Linked DNA regions of Nitratifractor salsuginis DSM 16511. The protein of the gene in region 1 binds, or shares a complex with, the protein of each later gene. Links are inferred from orthologs where the notes say so. Each region holds a gene or a part of one and is shown on either strand. Other genes may lie near its edges.

Evidence for each region. The genes of interacting proteins can lie anywhere in the genome.
Region 2: the proteins of dapF (region 1) and NITSA_RS03240 are in contact, whole or in part, in a solved structure (PDB 5YGU), measured with the Escherichia coli proteins. The link is inferred for Nitratifractor salsuginis DSM 16511 from one-to-one orthologs.

What each region holds. Positions count from the first base shown.
Region 1 is NC_014935.1:30,491-35,268, reverse strand. What follows is about bases 1,054-4,012. They hold dapF (diaminopimelate epimerase), read right to left. Parts: upstream 2,938-4,012; coding sequence 2,170-2,937; downstream 1,054-2,169. Other genes in these bases: NITSA_RS00150 (spermine/spermidine synthase domain-containing protein), read right to left, coding at 3,653-4,012; coaE (dephospho-CoA kinase), read right to left, coding at 3,057-3,653; NITSA_RS00165 (cation:proton antiporter), read right to left, coding at 1,054-2,014. Also shown: NITSA_RS00175 (hypothetical protein), read left to right, coding at 1-101; more of NITSA_RS00165, read right to left, coding at 392-1,053; more of NITSA_RS00150, read right to left, coding at 4,013-4,249; NITSA_RS00145 (NAD(P)H-dependent oxidoreductase), read left to right, coding at 4,364-4,778. UniProt on the Escherichia coli protein: Involved in the succinylase branch of the L-lysine biosynthesis and in the biosynthesis of the pentapeptide incorporated in the peptidoglycan moiety. Catalyzes the stereoinversion of LL-2,6-diaminopimelate (L,L-DAP) to meso-diaminopimelate (meso-DAP).
Region 2 is NC_014935.1:641,629-645,290, forward strand. What follows is about bases 1-2,753. They hold NITSA_RS03240 (RNA pyrophosphohydrolase), read left to right. Parts: upstream 1-1,015; coding sequence 1,016-1,492; downstream 1,493-2,753. Other genes in these bases: hemW (radical SAM family heme chaperone HemW), read right to left, coding at 1-900; NITSA_RS03245 (aspartate kinase), read left to right, coding at 1,493-2,698; NITSA_RS03250 (HobA family DNA replication regulator), read left to right, coding at 2,698-2,753. Outside these bases: more of NITSA_RS03250, read left to right, coding at 2,754-3,243; NITSA_RS03255 (DNA polymerase III, delta' subunit), read left to right, coding at 3,243-3,662. UniProt on the Escherichia coli protein: Master regulator of 5'-end-dependent mRNA decay.

The sequences.
Region 1 (4,778 bases):
CAATGCTCGGCAACTCAAAAAGCATGGAAGCGGCTACCTCAACCGGGACTGACGGCAGTACCGTCATTAGAAAATGCGTTGATGAACAGAAAAATCAATAAAGCATCGCCGATTTGTCAAGTAAGAATCTCGGCAGGGCTTTGTTTGCTCTGTTTAAATCCTTATAGGTAGACAGAAATGCAGGGATAAAGGTGACAATAATTGATCAGATAAATAAAAAAGAAATCAGATTTTGAAAGATTGCGGAGATGAAAGCTAATGGTGGCCCCAAGAGGACTTGAACCTCTGACCACCACCATGTCAAGGTGGTGCTCTACCAACTGAGCTATGGGACCGTTGGTGAAGGGTTGGAATTATAGAGTCTGATTCCTTAAAAAGAGATAAAAGATCTCTAACCCTTCCCAATGACCCGGCAGTGAAGAACCTCATCGAGAATCTGACGGGCCACCAGCTCGGAGGCATTGACGATGCAGTCGACCCCGAAACTGCGGATAATCTCCTCCTGACTGCGGTTGCGCACCGCCACCACCGTATGGACTTCGGGGGCGACCCGGCGCAGGGCATCGACCACCAGACGGGTCTTTTCGGCGTTCTCGATCGCCACGACGATCGCCCGGGCACGGGGAGCCCCCGCCTCTTTGAGGATGCGGTCGGAAGCGGCGTTGGCCAGAAGGATGGGTTCTTCCCGCTCTCTCGCCTCCTGAACCAGCCGGTAGTCGTGCTCTATGATGAGGTAGGGGATGGAGCGTTCTTTGAGCTCTGCGGCGACCTTACGCCCCAGAGGGCCGTAGCCCAGGATCAGGACGTGGTCGCGATAGCCCGCAGAGCTGATAGGAATATCCTCCTCCGGCTCCCGGGAGAAAAACCAATCGGCGATGCTCCGCAGATGATTGATCACGAAGGGGGTGACGATCATACTCAGCACCACCGTCACGATCAGGATCTGATCAAGTTCCGGCTCGATGAGCCGGTTTTGGGCAGCAATGGCGAAGATCGCCAGGGCGAACTCCCCCACCTGCATCAGGGCCAATGCGCTCTTGAGCGCCGTGCGGGGTTGCAGGAATCGGCCCAGCAGGAGATAGATCACCAGGGCCTTCGCCAGCATTACCCCCGCGAGGATCCCCGGGATGAGGAGCCAGTGACTCAGGATCGTCTCCGGCTCGATCTGCATCCCGATGGTGACGAAGAAGATCCCCAGGAAGATATCCCGAAAGCTCATCAGGTCCGCTTCGATCCGGTATTTGAAGCGGGTCTCCGCCAGGGTCATCCCCGCCAGGAAGGCCCCCAGAGAGTAGCTGAAGCCCAGGATATGGGCCAGATAGGAGACCCCCACCACGATCATCAACGCGGCGACAAGGAAGATCTCTTCCGAATCGGTCGAGAGGGTCCAGGCCAAAAAACGCTCCAGCACGAAACGCCCCAACACGAAGATGATCAGCAGCAGCACCGCCGCATCGATCGTCGTCCAGAGCAGCAGATCGGCGACGGAACGCCCCGTGGCGGTAAAGAGGGAGAGCATCAGGAGCAGGGGGATCACCGCAATATCCTGCATCAACAAAATCCCCAGCACCACCCGCCCGTAGCCGCTGTGGAGCTCGTTGCGCTCGGTGAGCATCTTGAGCACGATGGCGGTGGAGGAGAGGGCCAGGGAGAAGCCGATGATGATGGAGGCTTTGAGGTCCAGGCCCAGGATCTCATGGCAAAAAGCGCCAAAGAGGTTGCCCGTAACGATCATTTGCAATCCGCCGTAGAGGAAGACCTCTTTGCGCATCGCTTTGAGATGGCGCACGGAGAACTCCAGGCCGATGGTAAACATCAAAAAGACAATCCCAAACTCCGCCAATTGGTGGAGCCCCTCGTCGTGCCTGGCGTGGGTGAGGCCGAAGATTTGGCTGATGATGGCCCCGGAGATGATGTAGCCGATGACGGTGGGGATCTCGTAACGCTTAAAAAGGACATTGAGCAAGGTCGCGATGATGATGGTGGTGAGGATGATCGTCAGCAGATTGTCCATAGGCGATCCTTTATCGGGCAAGGGGTGATGAGCGTCAGATGAGCGTCAAGTGTTGAGCGCTGAGCGTTGAGAGAGTGTATTATTACCGCACCAAGTAATTGATTCCTCACTCAATCAGTTACTCATTACTCGGTTGCTCGGTTGCTCATTACTTGTCAAAGCATATAGTGGGGAATATCGAGGGTCAGCTCCGCGACGAAGGTTTTGTCCACCTTGCCGCCAAAGCGGTAGCGCCCCTCTTTGTACTCCAGATAGAGTTCGTCGCCACTGCGGGGGAAGACGATACAGAGGTCCCGAGCCTTGCCTTCTTCTCTGGCGCGAACGTAGCAGGCGGTCATCCCGGTACCGCAGGCGAGGGTTTCACCCTCGACTCCCCGCTCGTAGGTGCGCAGACGCAGCTCATCCTCGGCGACGGTGTAGATGTTGACGTTGGCGTCGTACTTCTCCCGGAGGCGGCGGGCCATCTCCAGGTCGAAGTTCTCCAGATCCTCCACCTCGGCGACCAGATGGGGAACCCCGGTATCGATGAGCCACCACTGCAGCCCCTCCTCTTCGATATCCCGTCGGAGAATCTTGGGCTCGAGCATATCGGTGACCACATAGAGGCCGTTGACCTCTGCGGTGATCACCCCCGCGCCAGTGAGAAACTCCGCACGGTCATTGACGCTGATTCCTTTTTCGACGGCATAGTGGGCCACCGCCCGGGTAGCGTTGCCGCACATCGTCGCTTCACTGCCGTCGCTGTTGTAAAACTCCCACTCGAAGTCATATTCGGCGTGAGGGATCAGCACGACCATCCCGTCGGCACCCACCCCTTTGTGGCGGTCACAGAGCAGCTTGGCCAACTCGTGGCGGTCCCGCTTCTGATTGTCGTGAAAGATGACGAAATCGTTGCCGTTGGCGTTATATTTGGTGACGAACATTGCAAACCTTCGGTTTTGTTGGTTTTGTTATTGGTATATTTGTGTATTGGTTATTGGTATTTCAGTGCAACGCAACACCAATAGATAAATGTACCAATACACCAATATACCAAAACGTTTCATTCAAACGTTTTGAGAATTCCCTCTTTGACCCGCTCACACTCTCTGGAGAGCTGCTTCAGGTCCCCGCTGTTGTCGATCACCCAGGTGGCCCGTTTACGCTTCTCTTCGATGTCGAGCTGGGCGTCAATGCGCCGCTTCGCCTCCTCTTCACTGAAGCCGTCCCGCTCCATCAGCCGTCGCAACTGAATCTCCTTTGGAGTATAGACGACAACGCTCTTTTCGATGGGATACTCCCCGCTCTCGAAAAAGAGGGGAATGTCGATAAGGTAAGGTTTGCCCAGACGCTCCTGCTCTTCACTCCGGCGCAGAATCTCTTCGCGGATGGGAGGGTGCAGGATCGCTTCCAGGGCTTTGCGCTCTTCGGGATGGGCGAAGATATGGGCTCCCAGCGCTTTGCGGTCTATTTTGCCCCCCTCGGTGAGGAATTCGGCCCCGAAGCGCTTCACCACCTCATCGGCATGGCGGTCGAGCATTTCGTGGGCGATGGCGTCGGCATCGATGACCCGGAAACCGTAGAGCTGGAGCAGGGCGGTCGCGGTGCTCTTACCCGTAGCAATCCCTCCGGTGAGGATGACGGCGTGCTCGTAAGCCATCAGCGCTTGATAATCCCCAGATATTCCCGATTGACGAAGGTCGGGGTCTGAAAGGCGGCGACGGCGATGTCGCTGTTGTAGTAGCGGAACCCGTCGGTCAGGTCCGCCCGCTGGAGGTTGATATCGGCCGTGGGGTGGTAGAAGCGGCTGGCCAGGACCAGGTAGCGGTTGGGGAGGATCCCGTCGCTCTGCAGCTCCCCCTCGTAGCGGTAGGGCATCACGATCCGGTAGATCGCCCCCAGGGTCTTGAGCTCCTCTTTGGAGCGCTCCGGCTGGGTGATGATGTCGCTCATCATCGCGCTGGCGAGCCCCTTCTCATCCAAAAGCTTGGTCAGTTCGATCCAAAACTCCCGGTCGGCGCCGAAACGGTCATCAGCCACGATGGCCACATCGAATTTCTTGGCCCCCAGTCCCCGGAGCGCTTCGGCCGCCCCGTGGGCGTCGATATGGATGATCTCTTCGAAGATCGAATATTTCCCCAATTCCGTGCGGATATTGTCGCAACCGCCCACGACCAGGATACGGCGGGGGTCGGCGTGGGTACAGACAGGGACGTGCACCAGCATCTCGTCCCGAATAAAGTGAAACTCTTTCATAGCTCTGCCTTTCTGCTCTGGAAGTTTGGGCGATTTTAACACAAAGAGTTCCCAGCCCCATTAAAACGGAGAAAAGATGATAGAATTTATCCTATTTGTTACCAAGGAGCCTCGATGTGTGACCGCGAAACCCTGACCCGATCGCTTTATTTCCGCCACGCCTGCAAACGCTTCGACCCGGAGCGCAAACTCCCCGAAGCAGACCTCCGCTTCATCCTCGAAGCCGCCCGGCTGGCCCCCTCAGCCTTTGGAATGGAGGCCTGGCGTTTTCTGGTCATCCGGGACCCGGAGCTCAAAGCCACGCTGCGCCCTGTCTGCTGGGACCAGCCCCAGATCACCGAATGCAGCGACCTGGTGGTGATCCTGGGGCAGATCGCTTCGGTGGCCGATCCCGAATATTACAGTGCGATGTTCCGGCGCCGGGGGCTGAGCGAAGAGGCGACCCGGGCCTATATCCGACGCTACGAAGAATATATCGGCAAACTCCACTCCATACAGGGCTGGGTGGCCAAACAGTGCTACATCGCCG
Region 2 (3,662 bases), 610 kb from region 1 along the record:
GGAGCGCAATCCCAAAAAGAGGCGCTCGGTCTTGAGATCTTCCGCGGAGAGGATCTCGGTCCGATGGGAGAGCGGGTTCGCCAGGTAGCGATCCAGGGCGGTAGGGGGGTAGTAGCGGCGGTCCTGCCGGAAGCCCACCGCTCCCGCCCCCAGCCCGATGTAGTCTTTTAGCTGCCAATAGCCCAGATTGTGGCGGCAGGGATCGCCGAAATTTGAGATCTCGTACTGGGGCAAGCCCCGCTCTTCGATCGCCCGGGCCATCCATCGGGCCAGGGCCACATTCTCCTGGCGTACGTCAGGCGTTTGGGCGAAGGGGGTGCCTTCTTCGATGGTCAGCTCGTAGGCGGAGAGGTGACCGACGGGAAGGTCCGAGGCGATGTCGAGATCCCGATTGAGCAGCTCACGGTCATCTCCGGCGCAGTTGTAGATCAGATCGAGGGAGAGGCGCTTGAAGCCTATGTCGGCAGCACGCTCCACCGCTTCGATTGCCTGCCGGGGTGTGTGGGCCCGCCCCAGGCGCTTGAGCTTGTCGGGGTCGAAGCTCTGGACCCCGAAACTGATCCGGTTGATCCCCAGCGCTTTCATTCCCTTCAGCCACGTGTCCGAAGCGGAGTTGGGGTTGGCTTCGCAATTGAGCTCCGCTTCGGAGGCCAGGTAGGGTTTGAGGGTTTCAAAAAGAGGGGCGTAGAGTTCGGGTGGGACCGTGCTGGGGGTTCCGCCGCCGATGAAGAGAGTTTCGATGGAGCCGGGGGTCGCCTCGAAGCGCTCCAGTTCAAAGAGGAGTTGACGGTGCAGCGCCTTCATATAGTCCGGGCGGGTATCAAAGCGCCCGGTATAGGAGTTGAAACTGCAATAATGGCATTTGGAATCGCAGTAGGGGATGTGAATATAAAGCAGCATATTTTGGAGAAAACTCCTCTCGTTTCAAAAGGCTGTAATGCCTTTTCCGTTAAAATAGTAGCAAAATAATTGTGCTTCGTCCGCTAGTGCGGCAGGCACGGCAAGCGGGTTGACAATGGGAAAATATAAAGAGTATCGGCCCAATGTGGCCGCCATTGTACTCTCGCCGAACTATCCGGAACGCAAAGAGTTTATGATCGCCCGACGCAAAGGGATGCGCAAGGGGTGGCAGTTTCCCCAGGGAGGGATCGACGAGGGCGAATCTCCCCGGGAAGCGCTGCTGCGTGAACTGAAGGAGGAGATCGGAACCGACGAAGTAGAGATTATCGCCGAGTATCCCGAGTGGATCAGCTACGATTTTCCCAAAAAGAGTCGGAACCCCAGACGTTACCCTTTCAAAGGGCAGCGCCAGAAGTATTTTCTGGTCAAGCTCAAAGAGGGGGCGAAGATCGATCTCAACTCCTTCGAAGCACCGGAGTTTGAAGAGTACAAATATGTGGAGATGGACGAACTGTTCCGCCGGATCACCTTTTTCAAACGAAGGGTCTATCGGCAGGTGGTCGACTATTTCATCAAAAAAGGATTGTTGTAGATGCTCATCGTACAGAAATACGGCGGAACCAGTGTCGGAAGCCTGGAACGCATCGAAAATGTCGCCAAGCGAGTGGCCAAGGCACGGGAAGAGGGGAATGATCTGGTCGTGGTCGTCTCGGCTATGAGCGGGGAGACCAACAAGCTCATCGACTATGCCCACCACTTCTCCAAGACCCCTTCCAAGCGGGAAATGGATATCCTGCTCAGCTCCGGCGAGCGGGTCACTGCTTCGCTTTTGGCCATCGCTTTGCAGGAGATGGGCTACGACGCCATTGCGATGACCGGCCGTCAGGCGGGGATCAAGACCGACGGCACCCACACCTATGCCCGAATCGAGTCGATCGATACTTCCGCCATCGAAGAGCGGATCAAAGAGGGCAAGATCGTCATCGTCGCCGGTTTTCAGGGGATCAATGAGAAGGGAGAGGTCACGACCCTCGGCCGGGGCGGCAGCGACCTCAGCGCTGTGGCGCTGGCGGGGGCCCTGCACGCCGATGCCTGTGAAATCTATAGCGACGTCGACGGCATCTACACTACTGATCCGCGTATTGAACCCAAAGCCAAAAAGCTCGATTACATCTCCTACGACGAGATGCTGGAGCTCTCCAGCCTGGGAGCGAAGGTTTTGCAGAACCGCTCCGTGGAACTGGCCAAGAAGATGGGGGTCAAGATCATCGCCAAGAGTTCGTTCAGTGACGGACCGGGTACAATTATCGCAGAGGAGAATGAAGCAATGGAAGCAGTTTTGGTCAGCGGAATCGCACTAGATAAGAATCAGGCAAGGGTCTCCTTGCGGGATGTGGAGGATCGTCCCGGGATCGCGGCGGAGATCTTCAACCGCCTGGCCGATGAGCAGATCAATGTCGATATGATTATCCAGAATGCCAGCAAAGAGGGGAAGACCAACCTCGGTTTTACCGTCCCCCAGAGTGAGCTGGAGGCGGCCAAGAAGGTCATCGGCAGCTTCGAGAAGGATTTCGGCGAAGCCGATTACGATGAGAATGTCTGCAAAGTCTCCATCGTCGGGGTCGGGATGAAGTCCCACAGCGGCATCGCCGCCAAAGCCTTCAGCGCGATGGCCGAGAATAACATCAACATCGAGATGATCTCCACCAGTGAGATCAAGATCTCGATGATCGTCGACGAAAAATACGGCGAATTGGCGGTACGGGTGCTCCACGAGACCTACGAACTGGATAAATAATGCAGCAGCTCCTGGAGTGGACCCTGGAGGCGATCCGGGCTGAGAATTCCGATTTCAGCTGGATGGAGGAGTTTCGCTTCGACTGGGTCCCCCCCGCCAAAAGTGCCGTCTCTCGGCTCCTGGAGGGGCAGAGTATGCTGCTGCTGACCGATCCGGCCCGGGAGTGGTTCGCTCATTATGTCCTGGGCTCCATCAACAACCCCCAGCGCCGCCGCCCCTTTCTCCCGGTCTATCCCCTGAAGCAGCTTTTCCCCAACCTCCCGGAGATCGAGAGTTCCCAGGATCAGCAACTGCTGGAGGATATGCTGGAGATCTCTTTTCCCGAGGGGTATTTTTTCTGGTATATCGGCGAGGGGAGCCACCGCTACGCCAAGATCGCCCTGAGTAACGAAGGGAATTTCCTCTGGCTTTTGGATGAGCAGGTCCCGGGGAGCTTTTCCCTGCGCCGGCACGACCCGCTCCTGGATATCAAGCTCCTGCAACTCTATCGCCTCTTCGACCGGACGGTGGAGGCGGCCCTCTTCAATGAGGTGGCGTTGGATTGATGGATTGGCTCAAAAGCCGGGTCCTGGTGACCTCCGCCCCCTTCGAAAGCCTTGCCGAGGAGATCGGAGAATCGGTTCAGCGTATGGGAGCAAGGCTCATCCCCATCCTCAGGGAAGGGAGCTTCAAGGTCGAGGATGTCTCCCTGGCCCTGGAAAAGGCTTATCTGGCCAGCGAAGAGCCCCAGGTGATCCTGCTGGGGGGTGACAGCTTCAGCGACGTAGTGCAGAACAAACTCCTCAAAGTGATCGAAGAGCCTCCCCCCAACAAGAGTTTCATCCTCCTTTTTCGCTCCAAAGCTTCAGTGTTGCCCACGATCCGCTCCCGCCTGCCCATCACAGTGATGGATCGGGGAAGGGCGGATGTCGAGCTGGAGCTCGACGTGAAAAACCTGGAGATCGCTTCGGTCTATGACTTTCTC